Kribbella sp. NBC_01245: one gene and its partner. The protein of the gene in region 2 interacts with the protein of the main gene of each other region in a pairwise test. Links are inferred from orthologs where the notes say so. Each region holds a gene or a part of one and is shown on either strand. Other genes may lie near its edges.

Region 1 (7,109 bases), 5.4 Mb from region 2 along the record:
CGGAGCGCCCCGGCCAGGGAGATGCCCTCGGCGTAGTGCTCGCCGATGTAGTCCGCGACCTGCTCGGCTGGACCGCCCATGACGGCATAACCGCGCACATCCGCGATCGAGCCGTCGTAGGTCAGCCGGTAGATCTGGTCATCCGCGGCCGTATCGCCGACCTCGGCCACCAGGATCTCGACCTCCAGCGGCTTCTCCCCACCCGAGGAGAAGATCGCGCCGAGGGTCTGGGCATACGCGTTCGCCAACGCACGGCCGGTGACGTCGCGCCGGTCGTACGAGTAGCCCCGCATGTCGGCGAGTCGCACGCCGGCGATGCGCAGGTTCTCGAACTCGTTGTAGCGCCCGACGGCCGCGAAGGCCATCCGGTCGTAGATCTCGGCCACCTTGTGCAGCGCGGGAGAACGGTTCTCCGCGACGAACAAGATGCCGTCGGCATATTGCAGGGCGATCGCGCTGCGACCCTTGGCGATGCCCTTGCGGGCGAAGTCGGCCCGGTCCCGCATCAGCTGTTCGGGTGAGACGTAGAACGGAACGCTCATTCAGGTCCTCTATCAATCAAAGCGGCGCGAGGGCCGGATCAGGTCAGGGAGGCGGCCGGGCCGTCGGGTCGTTGCAGGCGCGCGCCGACGATGGTGTCGACGAGACCACCGACCTCGTCGTCGGGCATCCGGCGGTAACCGTCCCCGGTGACCACGGCGACCACCGGGAAGATCCGCCGGGCCAGGTCCGGGCCGCCGGTCGCGGAGTCGTCGTCCGCCGCGTCGTACAGCGCCTGGATGGTCGCCGTCACGCAGTCGGTGGCCGACAGGCCCTCCTTGTACAGCTTCTTCAGCGAGCCGCGGGCGAACAGCGAGCCCGAGCCGACGCTGTAGAACGACTGCTCCTCATACCGACCGCCGGTCGGGTCATACGAGAAGATCCGGCCGCCCTTCAGGTCCTGGTCGTAGCCGGCGAACAGTGGCACGACGGTCAGGCCCTGCATCGCCATCGGCAGGTTGCCCCGGATCAGCGCGCTGAGCCGGTTCGCCTTGCCGTCGAGGCTGAGGGTGGCACCCTCGAGCTTCTCGTAGTGCTCCAGCTCGACCTGAAACAGGCGCACCATCTCCACCGCGAGACCGGCCGAACCGGCGATGCCGACGGCCGAGTACTCATCGGCGGGGAACACCTTCTCGATATCGCGCTGGGCGATGATGTTGCCCATGGTGGCGCGGCGGTCGCCCGCCATCACCACGCCGCCCTCGAAGGTGGCGGCGACGATCGTGGTGCCGTGCGGCACCTGCTGGGACAGATCACCCGCGGGCACGCCTCGTCGCCCGGGCAACAGGTCGGGGGCATGCCCCGCCAGGAAGTCCGCGAACGACGAGTTGCCCGGGGTCAGAAAGGCTTCCGGCAGTCGGCCGAAGGCATCGGTTGTCATCTAGTGCTTCACTCCCCGCCCTTTTGGACGAATCCGCGAACGAACTCCTCCGCGTTCTCCTCCAGCACCTCGTCGATCTCGTCGAGGATCGAATCCACGTCGTCGTCGAGCCGCTCTTTACGCTCGGCGACCTCCTCCGACGCGGTGACCTCGGCGACCTCTTCCTCCGTGCCGGATCGCTTCGTCTGCTTGTGTTGCTGCCCGCCGTCCTTAGCCATGCCAACCTCCTAGGCCACACCTGGAAGCCTTCCTAATGGCCTCCTACAGCGACCCTACCCGGCGGCACCCCCAGTAATGGTGCGAACCAGGTCACTCGCGGTGTCGCACTGGTCCAGCAAGGTCCCGACATGCGCCTTCGTACCCCGCAGGGGGTCGAGGGTCGGGATGCGTTGCAGCGACTCCCGGCCGGGCAGATCGAAGATGACGGAGTCCCACGAGGCGGCCGCCACCTGGCCGGCGTACTTCTGCATGCAGCGACCGCGGAAGTACGCCCTGGTGTCCGTCGGCGGGTGCGTGACGGCCATCCGGATCTCCTCGTCGGAGACCAGCCGCTGCATCCGCCCGTTCTTGACCAGGCGGTAGTACAGGCCCTTGTCCGGGCGGAGATCCGCATACTGCAGGTCGACCAGGTGCAGCTTGGAGTCGTCCCAGCCGAGGTTGTCGCGATCACGGTACGACTGGAGCAGCTTGAGCTTGGCGACCCAGTCGAGCTGGTCGGACAGCGTCATCGGGTCGAGCGACAGCTGGTCCAGCACGCGCTCCCAGCGCTGCAGCACGTCGCGGGTCTGACGATCGGCGTCGTCGCCGTACCTGTCCTCGACGTACTTGCGGGCCTGCTCCAGATACTCCATTTGGAGCTGGACAGCAGTCAGTTTGCGGCCGTCCTTGAGCGTGAGCAGATGCGTACAGCTCGGGTCGTGGCTCACCTCGTGCAGCGCCGTGACCGGACGGTCGACGGAGAGGTCGGCGGTCAGCCAGCCCTCCTCGATCATCGAGAGGACCAGCGCGGTGGTGCCGACCTTCAGGTAGGTCGAGATCTCGGACAGGTTCGCGTCGCCGATGATGACGTGCAGGCGGCGATACCGGTCCGGATTCGCGTGCGGCTCGTCGCGGGTGTTGATGATCGGCCGCTTCAGCGTGGTCTCGAGCCCGACCTCGACCTCGAAGTAGTCGGCCCGCTGGCTGATCTGGAAACCGTGGTTGTTGCCGTCCTGACCGATGCCGACGCGGCCGGCGCCGGTGACCACCTGGCGGCTGACGAAGAACGGCGTCAGGTGCCGCACGATCGAGGCGAACGGCGTCGACCGGCGCATCAGGTAGTTCTCATGAGCGCCATACGACGCGCCCTTGTTGTCGGTGTTGTTCTTGTACAGGTTGATCCGCGGAGACCCGGGCAGTTGGTGCGCCTGGCGAGCGCCCTCCATGATCACGAGCTCGCCGGCCTTGTCCCACACCACCACGTCGCGCGGGTTGGTGCACTCGGGTGACGAGTACTCCGGGTGGGCGTGGTCGACGTACAACCGCGCGCCGTTGGTCAGGATGACGTTGGCCAGCCCCGTCTCCTCATCGGTGAGCTGGCTGGAGTCGGCCACCTCCCGGCTGAGGTCGAAGCCGCGCGCGTCCCGGAGCGGGTGCTCCTCGTCGAAGTCCCACCTCGTCTTCCGGGCCAGCGGCTGCGTCTGCGCATAGCCGTTCACCACCTGGCTCGAGGTCAGCATCGGGTTGGCCCCGGGCTGCCCCGGCACCGAGATGCCGAACTCGGTCTCGGTCCCCATGATCCGCCGAACACTCATACGAATGAGCCTACGCGGTAGGACCCCCACGTGCTGGCGATTCCGCCCAGCCTGTGGATGAAACACTGACCAGATGGACGAATTGGTAGCTCTGGTGGACGAGAACGGCGTGGTCACGGGTTCGGCACCACGCTCGGTGATGCGGCGGGAAAACCTTCGCCATTGCGCGACCGGCGTGCTCGTTCGTAACAGCGATGGCCAGATCTACGTCCACCGTCGTACGCCGACCAAGGACGTCTATCCGCACCACTACGACTTCGCCGCGGGAGGTGTCGTCGCGGCCGGCGAGGAGCCGTACGACGCGGTGGTGCGCGAGCTGGACGAGGAGCTGGGTATTACCGGCGTAGACCTGGTGAAGCTCCCGGAAGGCGACTACGCCGACGAGAACACGGCGTACCACGCGTACCTCTACGAGTGCGTCTGGGATGGCCCTGTACGGCACCAGCCGGAAGAAGTCGAGTGGGGCGCCTGGATGTCCCCGAAGGAGCTCGTAGCCCGTCTGGACGACCCTGACTGGCCGGTCATGCCTGACACAAATGCGTTGCTTGGCGACTACGTCCGGTCCATGCTCTGACGGGTGACCGACGACGGACTTGCGACGATCCAGGACAACGGCTGGGACAGCAAAGCCTGGACCGACGGCGTCTGGCTCTACCGCGACCCACGCCGTCCCGAGGTCGTGCCGCGCCTACTCGCTGAGGCGGCCCTACTCCCCTGGCTTGCGCCGCAGCTCCCGCTAACAGTCCCTGTGCCCGAGCTGACGGCCACTGGTGTCCGGCACCGCCTGCTGCCGGGTGTGCCGCTCGAAGACGCTCCTGTCGGCAAGGCGCTCGGGAGCTTCCTCAGGGCCCTGCACGCGGTAGACCCGGCCGAGGCCGTCCAACACAGCGCACAGGACGCAGAGGCCGCTCACGCCGAGCGGAGCGCCGTACAGGCTCGTATGGCGGCAGAGGTCCTCCCGAGGCTCCCGGAGGACGTCAGGCGGCGTGGCGAGGACCTACTCGCGGAGATCGCTCAGGCGACGTACGCGCAGTTGGTGCACGGAGACCTTGGGCCGGACCACATCCTCGTCACGGGTGACGCGGTGACCGGCGTGATCGATTGGACCGACGCGCATATCGGGGATCCCGCGCTCGACCTGTCGTGGCTCCTGTACGGCGCTGAACCCATCGTGGCCGAGGCGGTCGCGGCGTCGTACGAGCCGGACCAAGACGTCAAGCGACGGGCGCTCGCGTGGCACCGACTCGGGCCTTGGTACGAGGTCCTGTTCGGGCTCGACACCGAGCGGCCAGAGCTGGTCCAAAGCGGTCTTGCCGGAGTGACCTCGCGGCTCGTGCAACCTTGACCTGGGGGTCCGGACACTCCCCTGTGTGAGGACCTCGATGACCGACACCAGCCAGCCCGGCACCTCGACCGATCCGCCAACGCCCGACGACGTGCTGTGGAACCGGATCCGCGCCGGTGACGAGCAGGCGCTCGGCGAACTCTTCGACCGGTACGCCGACGACGTGCACGCCTTCGCGTTCCGGCGTACGGCGTCGTGGGCGATCGCCGAAGACGTCGTGCAGACCACCTTCGTCAGCACCTGGCAGCGGCTGATGCGCCGCGATCCGGGCCCGTTGCGCGGCGAGTCGGCCCGCGGCTGGCTGCTCGTCGTCGCCGGGAACGAATGCCGCAACCACTTCCGGGCCGTGCAACGCCTCAAAGCGCTGGTCCAGCGCGTATCGGCACCCGCCGACGCCCCTGACCCAGCGGCCGACGTGGCTCGCCGGCTCGACGACGAGCGCCGGATGTCCGAGGTCCGGCGCGCCCTCGCCAAACTGCCCGCCCACGAGCGCGACACACGCTCGAGCTGGTGGTCTGGGCCGGCCTGACGATCGCCGAGACGGCCGCCGCCCTCGGCGTTCCGGACGGAACCGTCAAAGCCCGTATCCATCGTGCCCGCCGCCGCCTGCCTGGGCTGGTTTCGGAGGCCGCCCTGCTCGAGGAGAACTCCTGATGACCAAGCTCGAACCGCCACCCGTTCCGCCGCTGCCGCCGGGCACGCGTGCCCGGCTGCGCCGCCGAATCCTCGACCAGACCCGGCCGGTCCACCAGCCGACCGCCGCACGACGCTGGGCCCCCGCGCTGGTGGCCGCCACCGCGGTCGCAGGCGTGAGCGTGGGCGTGGCCGTCCACGGCGCGCGGACGCACGGCGAGCCCGCACCGGCGAGTACGACGGGACAGGCGCAGGCCGGCCGCGTGGTCACGACCGACAAGGGGCGTGCCAACGCGGCCGCCATCGCGAATGCCATGGACAAGTGCCTGCTCTACTGGCACGGCTCGACCAAGAAGCGGGCGCAGGCCGAGGTGCTCTACGCCCGGATGTACTCGTACACGTCGATGGCCGGGTTCAACAAGCCGGCCGTCGGCATGCTTTTCACGGTCGGCAACGCGTACTACTACGTGACCGACTCCTCCTGCCGCAAGGAGAGCGAGGTGCTGATGGTGGGCGCCAAGAAGAAGGTGGAGGCGAGCGCCGGCAAGAACAAGCTGGCGGAGGCGTGGGACAAGGAGCGCCCCGAATACGCCACGATGCGGTCGGACAGCTTCGTCCGGGTGCCGCCGAAGGTCGCCCGGCTCCAGGCCCGGCGTGCGTGGGACAACGGCGCCTCGGACTGGTACGAGTCGCCGATCGTCGCCAACGGCTACGCGCTGGTCACCTACACGGTCTGGGGCACGCCGGCCAACCGGAACCGCATGCACGCCCACGACGAATTCCGCGCGTACGACGCGAACGGTCTAGAGGTCAAGCTCGGCTAGGGCCTCAGCGGCCCATGAAGCGGCTGATGGAGCGGGCGAGGTTGACGCCGACGATGCCGCCCCAGCAGATGATGATGGCGATCGTGCCCTCCTGGTTGGCGGCGATCGCGGTGATCGGGATACCCGCTACCACCGAGACGATGGCCAGGGCGAGGCCGCCCGGGTCGTCCTTGGGCGGCAACTGCGGCTGTGGGACCGGTACGGCGGCGACGCGCTCGGCGATCCGGGCGTCGACCTTCTCCAGGAAGGCGTCGATGATCTCGGGCTCGTAGTCCGCACCGAGCTCCTGCCGGGCTGCCATCGCGGCTCGCAGGTCCTTCTGAGCCTCATCTGTCGCCATGCGAGGAAGGTACGCCGTCAACGGTGCACCGGGCATCAGGGATGACCCCGACCAACCCCGCGCTTACCGTCGCCAAACAGGCCCGGAAAGCGGATCGCCGGACAGTACGCCCCTGCACGGCGTACTGTCCGGCGATCGCCGGGTGCTACAGGTATTGACCGGTGTTGGTCGCGGTGTCGATCGACCGGCCGGGCTCGGTGCCCTGCTTGCCGGAGATGAGCGTACGGATGAAGACGATCCGCTCGCCCTTCTTGCCGGAGATGCGGGCCCAGTCGTCCGGGTTGGTCGTGTTCGGCAGGTCCTCGTTCTCCTTGAACTCGTCGACACACGCCTGCAGCAGGTGCTGCACCCGCAGACCCTTCTGCTTGTCGTCGAGGAAGGCCTTGATCGCCATCTTCTTCGCCCGGTCGACGATGTTCTGGATCATCGCGCCGGAGTTGAAGTCCTTGAAGTACAGGACTTCCTTGTCACCGTTGGCGTAGGTGACCTCCAGGAAGCGGTTCTCGTCGGTCTCGGTGTACATCCGCTCGACCGTGCGCTGGATCATGCCGTTGACACAGTCGGACCGGTTGCCGCCGAACTCGCCGAGGTCGTCGGCGTGCAACGGCAGCGTGGTGGTCAGGTACTTGGAGAAGATGTCGCGGGCGGACTCGGCGTCCGGCCGCTCGATCTTGATCTTCACGTCCAGCCGGCCCGGGCGCAGGATCGCCGGGTCGATCATGTCCTCGCGGTTGGACGCGCCGATCACGATCAC
Region 2 (7,141 bases):
CGCATCTGCTCAACGACTACATGGCCACCTGGCGCCAGCAGGGCAACTACGACAGCTGGGTCGTCGGTCTGGCCAGCTCGGGTCTGCCGCGGAGCTACTTCGGCCGGATCACCGACCGCCCGGAGCTGCGCGAGAAGCTGGTCCACTTCTATCGCGAGGCGCTCGACCTGCTCAGCGACATCCCGCCGTTCGAGCCGCGCCGGCAGGTGCTCGTGCAGGCGTTCGACCGGATCGTGTCGGACGAGCGGTTGATGGCGGCCCATCGCACGATGAGCCATGACGAGCTGATCAAGCTCTGGCGCACCGAGGTGTTCGCCGACGACGCGGCGTTCGACGCCTTCCCGGAGCAGACCGGCAATCCGCTCGAGCTGCTGGTCTGGAGCATGGGCCGGCTGCGGATGGCGTTCGACGCCGTCTCCGCGGTCACACCGGAGCGGGAGGAGTCCTTCGAGGAGCACGTCGCGGGCCATCTCCACCAGGTCGGCAGGACCGATCTGCCGGCCGGACTGGCCTTCACCGATCTCGGGTCCGAAGGTGTTGCCGAGGTGCAGAAGATCTTCGACCGTACGACGAAGAGCATCGACCGGACGGCCTGGTTGCGTAATCGCCGGGCCTGGCTGGCACGAGCCGCCGAGGCCGGAGGCGCGGACGCAGCTCGGCACTGGCTAGCCGCGTCGTACGTGGCGGGCGCGACGCTCAAGGGCCTGCCGGGCGATCCGCTGGAGTCCGAGGACCTGCGGCTGGTGATCAGCCACCTGCGGGACGTGCGCAACATCTTCCGGATCCGCAAAATCGCCAAGCCCGCGCCGGTCGTAACCCCAAAGACCGACGCGGCAGAAACACCGAGGGAAGAGCCGACCGAGGGCAGCACGGCCGATCCGATGGCCGAGCTGGACACGATGATCGGGCTGACCCCGGTGAAGACCCGGGTGCGGGAGCTCGCCGCCCAGGTTAAGGTCGCCAAGCTCCGGCACGACGCGGGCATGGCGGTCGGCTCCCGGCCGGGCCACCTCGTCTTCACCGGGAATGCGGGCACCGGCAAGACCACCGTGGCCCGGCTACTGGCCGCGATCTACAAGGACCTCGGGTTGTTGTCATCGGGTCATCTCGTCGAGGTCAGCCGGGCCGACCTGATCGGCCGCTTCATCGGTGAGACCGCGCCCAAGGTCGAGCAGGCCGTCCAGCGCGCGCTCGGTGGCGTGCTGTTCATCGACGAGGCGTACGCGTTGTTCAGCGAGTCGGAGAAGGACTTCGGCCACGAGGCGATCGCCATCCTGATCAAGCTGATGGAGGATCATCGCGACGACCTGGTCGTCGTACTGGCCGGCTATCCGCGCGAGATGACTGCACTACTCGACGCCAACCCGGGGTTGCGGTCGCGCCTGCCGGTGACGCTGGCCTTCCCGGACTACTCCGATGACGAGTTGCACCGGATCTTCCTGCACCTGGTAAGCGAGGCCGGATTCACCTTGGCGGACGGGATTTCCGACCGCGTCGCGGCCACCCTGAGAAGGTTGCCCAGGGCCCCTGGTTTCGGAAACGCCCGCGCTGTTCGCTCACTGCTGGAGCAGATCGCCACCCGGCAGGCCGTTCGCGTCGCGGGTAGCGAGGCGCCGACACCGGCGGAGATCCGCCAGATCGTCGCGGCCGATCTCCCGACGGTCGAGTCGACGGCGCTCGCGACCGGTGGTGTCGTACCGCAGGTCGATCCGCTCACCGCCCTCGACGGCCTGATCGGTCTGACCGACGTGAAGGAGGTCGTACGGCGCTTGTCCGCCGAGGCCGAGGCGGAAGTGCTGCGGATCAAGGCCGGGCTGCGGCCGTCGACGCGATCGCGGCACATGGTCTTCCTCGGCAATCCCGGCACCGGCAAGACGACCGTGGCGCGGTTGATCGCGGGCATCTACCGGGATCTCGGCCTGCTCGGCACGGGCCAGCTCGTCGAGGTCAGCCGTGGCGACCTCATCGCGGAGTACCTCGGCCAGACCGCGCCAAGGGTGCGCAAGGTGGTCGAGAAGGCCCTCGGTGGGGTGCTGTTCATCGACGAGGCGTACGCGTTGTACGACTCCCACTCGTACGGCGCGGAGGCGATCGCGACGCTGCTCCAGTTGATGGAGGAGTACCGCGACGACCTCATCGTCGTACTCGCCGGCTACACCTTCGAGATGGAGGAGTTGCTCGACGCGAACAGTGGCTTGCGCTCGCGGGTGCCGACGCGGCTCGAGTTCCCGGATTACTCGGTCGAGGAGCTCGGGATGATCTTCACCAAGATCGCGACCGAGGCCGGGTACAGCCTGGAGCCCGGCATCAGCGAGCGGGTGGGGCAGTTGCTCGCGCCGTTGCGCCGGGAGCACGGGTTCGGCAACGGCCGCCAGGTCCGGAACGTGTTCGAGGACACGATCGCCCGCCAGGCCGTCCGCATCACCGCCCTGACCGGCCCGACCGTCGACCAGATCCGCGAACTCCTGATCGCCGACCTGCCGGGCAAGGTCACCGGTCCCCAGAGCAACGGCCCGGGCTTCAAGGTCTAAGGCGCCAAGTAAGGTAGGTCCAACCGCACGATCCGTCTGGTACCCGCCACGGGACTGGAACGTAAGGGCAGGTATGGAAAGCATCGGCATCATCGGTGCCGGCCGCGCAGGGACCGCCATCGGGCCGGCCCTGACCGCCGCCGGGTACCGCCTCACCGGCATCACCGCGCGCACCCCGGCCTCGGCCGAGCGCGCCGCCCGGCTCCTCCCGGGCATCCCCATCCGGCCTCTCGACGAGCTCGACGCCATCTCCGACGTGCTGATCCTGGCCGTCCCGGACGAGGCGATCGCGACGGTCGCGGCCCAGCTCGAACCAAGGCCCGAGCGGTACGTCGTACACCTGTCTGGCGCTTTTGGGACGGCCCCGTTGAAGGCGGCCGGGGGGATCCCGATCGCGCTGCATCCGCCGATGACCTTCACGGGTACGTCGGTGCCGGACCTTTCGGAGGTGACGTTCACCGCGACCGCGCCGGATGAGGCCCGGCCGTTCGTAGAGCGCCTGGTGAAGGACCTCGGTGCGGGCGTCCAGTGGGTCGCCGAGGACCAGCGTGCGACGTACCACGCGGGGGTCGTGCACGGCGCGAACCATCTGGTCACGCTGCTGGCCCAGTCGTTCGAGGTGCTCCGCGCGGCCGGCGTGACCGATCCGTCCGCAACAATGCGGCCACTGCTGCGGGCCACTCTCGACAATGCCCTGAGCTCCGGTCATGATGCGCTCACGGGGCCAGTCGCCCGGGGCGATGCCGGCACGGTCGAAGCGCACCTGACGGCACTACCTCCGGACACGGTTCCCGCGTACGTCGCGCTGGCCCGTGCGACCGTGGAGTTGGTCGCCGCGGACGGGCGGATCGACGCGAGCGCGGCGGAGCGGCTTCGCGCCGTACTGGTGGCAAACCTCGGACGGGAGGCGGCACTGTGAGGCTCACCCAGACGAAAGCCGAACTGAGGGCCGCCACGGCGGTCCGGCCCCGCGCGGTCGTGATGACGATGGGCGCGCTGCACGACGGGCACGCGGCGTTGCTGGCCGATGCGCGCGAGCGAGTCGGACCCGAGGGCAGCGTGGTGCTGACGATCTTCGTCAACCCGCTGCAGTTCGGGCCGTCCGAGGATTTCGAACGCTATCCGCGCACCCTCGCGAGTGACTTGGCCGTCGCCAAGAACGAGGGCGTCGACCTGGTCTTCAACCCGTCCCGCGAGGAGCTCTACCCGACTGAGCCGTCGATCACCGTGCATCCCGGGCCGTTGGCGGACGAGCTCGAGGGCACGTTCCGGCCCGGGCATTTCGGCGGCATGCTGACGGTGGTGTCGAAGCTGCTGCACCTGACCGCGCCGGATATCGCGCTGTTCGGGGAGAAGGACTACCAGCAGTTGACGCTGATCCGCGAGATGGTGGCCGACCTGGACTTCGGCGTCGACATCATCGGGGTGCCGACCGTGCGAGAGCCGGACGGACTCGCGTTGTCATCGCGGAACCGCTATCTCGACGAGGACGAACGGCGTGAGGCGCTGGTGCTGCATCGCGCCTTGAACGCGGGCGCCAAAGCCGGGGGATTTGGTCCGGAGGCGGTGCTCAAGGCCGCCCGGGACGAGCTGAACGCGGCCAAGGGCGTCGAGGTCGACTACTTCGCCCTCCGCGCGCCCGACCTCGGCCCGGTCGTCGGCCCCGGCGAAGCCCGCATGCTCGTAGCCGCCCGCGTCGGCGGCACCCGCCTAATCGACAACATGGCCGTAACCCTCCGCTGACCCCTGATCTCTTTGCGTTCATTCGCCGGAATCCGCCCTCTGGTGACCGCTTGCTCGCACAGGTAGGCATACAGGAGAGGGCGGATTCCGGCGAATGAACGCAAAGAGATACCGTCGCGGGATGATTGCTGCTGCCGTGCCTCAGAGGTTGGCTGCGCCGGCTCCGGGGTGGACCGATGCCGCCGACTTCGTTGTGATCGGGTCGGGGGTCGCCGGGTTGACGGCGGCGTTGCGGCTGCGGTCGATCGGCTCGGTGCTGGTGGTGACGAAGGACGTGATCGCGTCGGGTTCCACCCAGTGGGCGCAGGGCGGGATCGCGGCGGCGATGGGTCCGGGGGATACCCCAGAGGACCATCTCCAGGACACGCTCGTCGCCGGTGCGGGCCTGTGCGACGTGGAGGCTGTCCGCACGCTCGTGACCGAAGGCCCGGCCGCTGTGCAGGAGCTGATCGACCTGGGCGCGCGGTTCGACGAGTCGGCCGCGGGCGTGTTGTCGCTGACTCGCGAAGGCGGTCACCACCGCAACCGGATCGCGCACGCGGGTGGGGACGCGACCGGCGCCGAGATCGAGCGAGCCCTGGTCGCCGCTGTCACTCGCGCCGACGATATCCGCATCATCGAGCACGCCCTCGTTCTCGATCTGCTCAAGGCGGCGGACGGCGCCGTCGCCGGAGTCACTCTGCACGTGATGGGCGAGGGCCAGCTCGACGGCGTTGGCGCGATCCGCGCGCGGGCGGTCATTCTCGCGTCCGGTGGGATGGGCCAGATCTACGCGGCCACCACCAACCCGAGCGTTTCCACCGGTGACGGGATGGCCTTGGCTTTGAGGGCCGGCGCGAAGGTCCGCGATCTGGAGTTCGTGCAGTTCCACCCGACCGTGTTGTGGCTCGGCAAAAGCGCGAAAGGCCAGCAGCCGCTGGTTTCCGAGGCGGTTCGCGGTGAGGGCGCCGTACTCGTCGATCACGAGGGCAAGCGGTTCATGCAGGGTCAGCACGAGATGGCCGACCTGGCACCGCGGGACATCGTGGCGAAGGCGATCATGCGCCAGATGCTTGCCTCGGGCAAGGACCACATGTTGCTCGACGCCCGGCACTTCGGTGACGAGAAATGGCGTGTGCGCTTCCCGACCATCCTGGCGTCGTGCCGCTCGCACGGTATCGACCCGGTGCGCGAGCTGATCCCGGTCGCGCCCGCCTGCCATTACTCGTCGGGCGGCGTTTGGACCGACTTGCACGGTCGTACGTCGATCCCCGGGCTCTACGCCTGCGGAGAGGTCGCGTGTACGGGCGTGCACGGCGCCAACCGGCTCGCGTCGAACTCCCTGCTCGAGGGTCTCGTCTTCGCCCGGCGCATCGCCGTACTGCTCGAGCAGGAGCTGCCGGAATTCCGCGAGCCGATCGCGGACGACCGCGTGCCCGGTTTGACCGACGCGGACGTCGTACCGGAACTGCAGCGTGTGATGACGATGGGCGCGGGCGTGATCCGCAGCGCGCCCGGGCTGACCGAGGCCGCGGCCGCGTTGGCGAAGCTGATCGAGCAGACGCCGGGTGAGCCCGGTACGCCCGCCTGGGAGGCGACGAACCTGGTCACGGTCGGGTCGGCGCTGATCGCGGCGGCGTACGCGCGCGAGGAGAGCCGCGGCTCGCATTGGCGCGAAGACCACCCGGACCGGGATGATTCGGCCTGGCTCGGCGGTTTGGACATCACGCTGGCCGGTCAGAATGACGCAGCCCGCCCGGTGACGGCTTTCGCTCGCCGGGACTTCCCCTCAGATGCGGAGACACGAAACCATGGATGACGCGCTCGACAGGCAATGGGTCGAGGACCTCGTCCGGGCCACCCTGGAAGAAGACCTCGCCGGTGGCGTCGATGTGACCAGCACCGCCACCATCGACGCGGACCAGACCTCGACCGGCGATTTTGTTGCCCGTAGCAACGGAGTGGTGGCCGGTCTGCAGGTCGCGGCGTTGGTGCTGAAGCTGGTCAACCCCGATGTCGAGGTCGAGCAGAAGGTTGCCGACGGCACCCAGGTGTCGACCGGTGACGTGCTGATGACCGTGTCCGGCAAGACCCGCCAGCTGCTCACCGCCGAGCGGACCGCGCTGAACCTGCTCTGCCACCTCTCGGGTGTCGCCACCCAGACGGCGTTGTGGGTGCGAGAGCTCGAGGGCACCGGCGCGGCCGTTCGCGATACCCGGAAGACGATGCCGTTGATGCGCAGCCTGGAGAAGTACGCCGTGCGCTGCGGTGGCGGGTCGAACCACCGGATGTCGCTGTCCGACGCTGCCCTGATCAAGGACAACCACGTGATCGCGGCCGGCGGTGTCGCGGAGGCGTTCGCCCTGGTGCGCAAGGCCTTCCCGGACGTGCCGGTCGAGGTCGAGGTGGACACCGTCGAGGACGCGATCATCGCGGTCGAGGCCGGAGCCGACCTCATCCTGCTCGACAACATGGATGTGCCCGAGCTCCGGGCCGCCGTCGAGAAGGTGGCCGGCCGGGCCAAGCTGGAAGCCTCCGGTGGGCTCACGCTCGCGACCGCCCGGGCCGTCGCCGAGACCGGCGTGGACTACCTCGCGGTGGGCGCGCTGACCCATTCGGCGCCGGTGCTCGATATCGCGTTGGACCTGCGGGACGCCTGACGATGTTGCTCGCCGTCGCCGTTGAGAACACCCGCACCCTGGTCGGCGTACTCGACCAGGGTGAGGTCCGGCGGCACTGGTGGGTCGGCACGGACCCCCGTCGTACGGCGGACGAGTGGGCCGTCCTGCTCGGCGGGCTCCTCGGTGCGACGGTCATCGACGGGGTGGCCGTCTGTTCCGCCGTGCCGAGCGTGTTGCACGAGCTGCGCGAGGTCGTCGCGCGGTACT

What was found. Proteins that work in one complex are often made in the same cells at the same time.
Region 1: the proteins of panC (region 2) and OG394_RS05505 interact in binary tests that used the Escherichia coli proteins (3 or more experiments, as listed by UniProt). The link is inferred for Kribbella sp. NBC_01245 from one-to-one orthologs.

Annotation. Positions count from the first base shown.
Region 1 is NZ_CP108487.1:1,290,085-1,297,193, reverse strand. What follows is about bases 2,120-5,036. They hold OG394_RS05505 (NUDIX hydrolase), read left to right. Parts: upstream 2,120-3,286; coding sequence 3,287-3,787; downstream 3,788-5,036. Other genes in these bases: OG394_RS05495 (RNA polymerase sigma factor), read left to right, coding at 4,596-5,036; OG394_RS05500 (phosphotransferase), read left to right, coding at 3,791-4,558; dop (depupylase/deamidase Dop), read right to left, coding at 2,120-3,213. Outside these bases: prcA (proteasome subunit alpha), read right to left, coding at 1-542; prcB (proteasome subunit beta), read right to left, coding at 581-1,420; OG394_RS05515 (ubiquitin-like protein Pup), read right to left, coding at 1,429-1,638; more of dop, read right to left, coding at 1,693-2,119; more of OG394_RS05495, read left to right, coding at 5,037-5,087; OG394_RS05490 (RNA polymerase sigma factor), read left to right, coding at 5,069-5,212; OG394_RS05485 (hypothetical protein), read left to right, coding at 5,212-6,015; OG394_RS05480 (hypothetical protein), read right to left, coding at 6,020-6,355; arc (proteasome ATPase), read right to left, coding at 6,501-7,109.
Region 2 is NZ_CP108487.1:6,675,734-6,682,874, forward strand. The notes cover bases 2,412-5,360. They hold panC (pantoate--beta-alanine ligase), read left to right. Parts: upstream 2,412-3,446; coding sequence 3,447-4,274; downstream 4,275-5,360. Other genes in these bases: OG394_RS30480 (AAA family ATPase), read left to right, coding at 2,412-2,531; OG394_RS30495 (L-aspartate oxidase), read left to right, coding at 4,396-5,360. Outside these bases: more of OG394_RS30480, read left to right, coding at 1-2,411; more of OG394_RS30495, read left to right, coding at 5,361-6,072; nadC (carboxylating nicotinate-nucleotide diphosphorylase), read left to right, coding at 6,065-6,913; OG394_RS30505 (type III pantothenate kinase), read left to right, coding at 6,916-7,141. UniProt on the Escherichia coli protein: Catalyzes the condensation of pantoate with beta-alanine in an ATP-dependent reaction via a pantoyl-adenylate intermediate.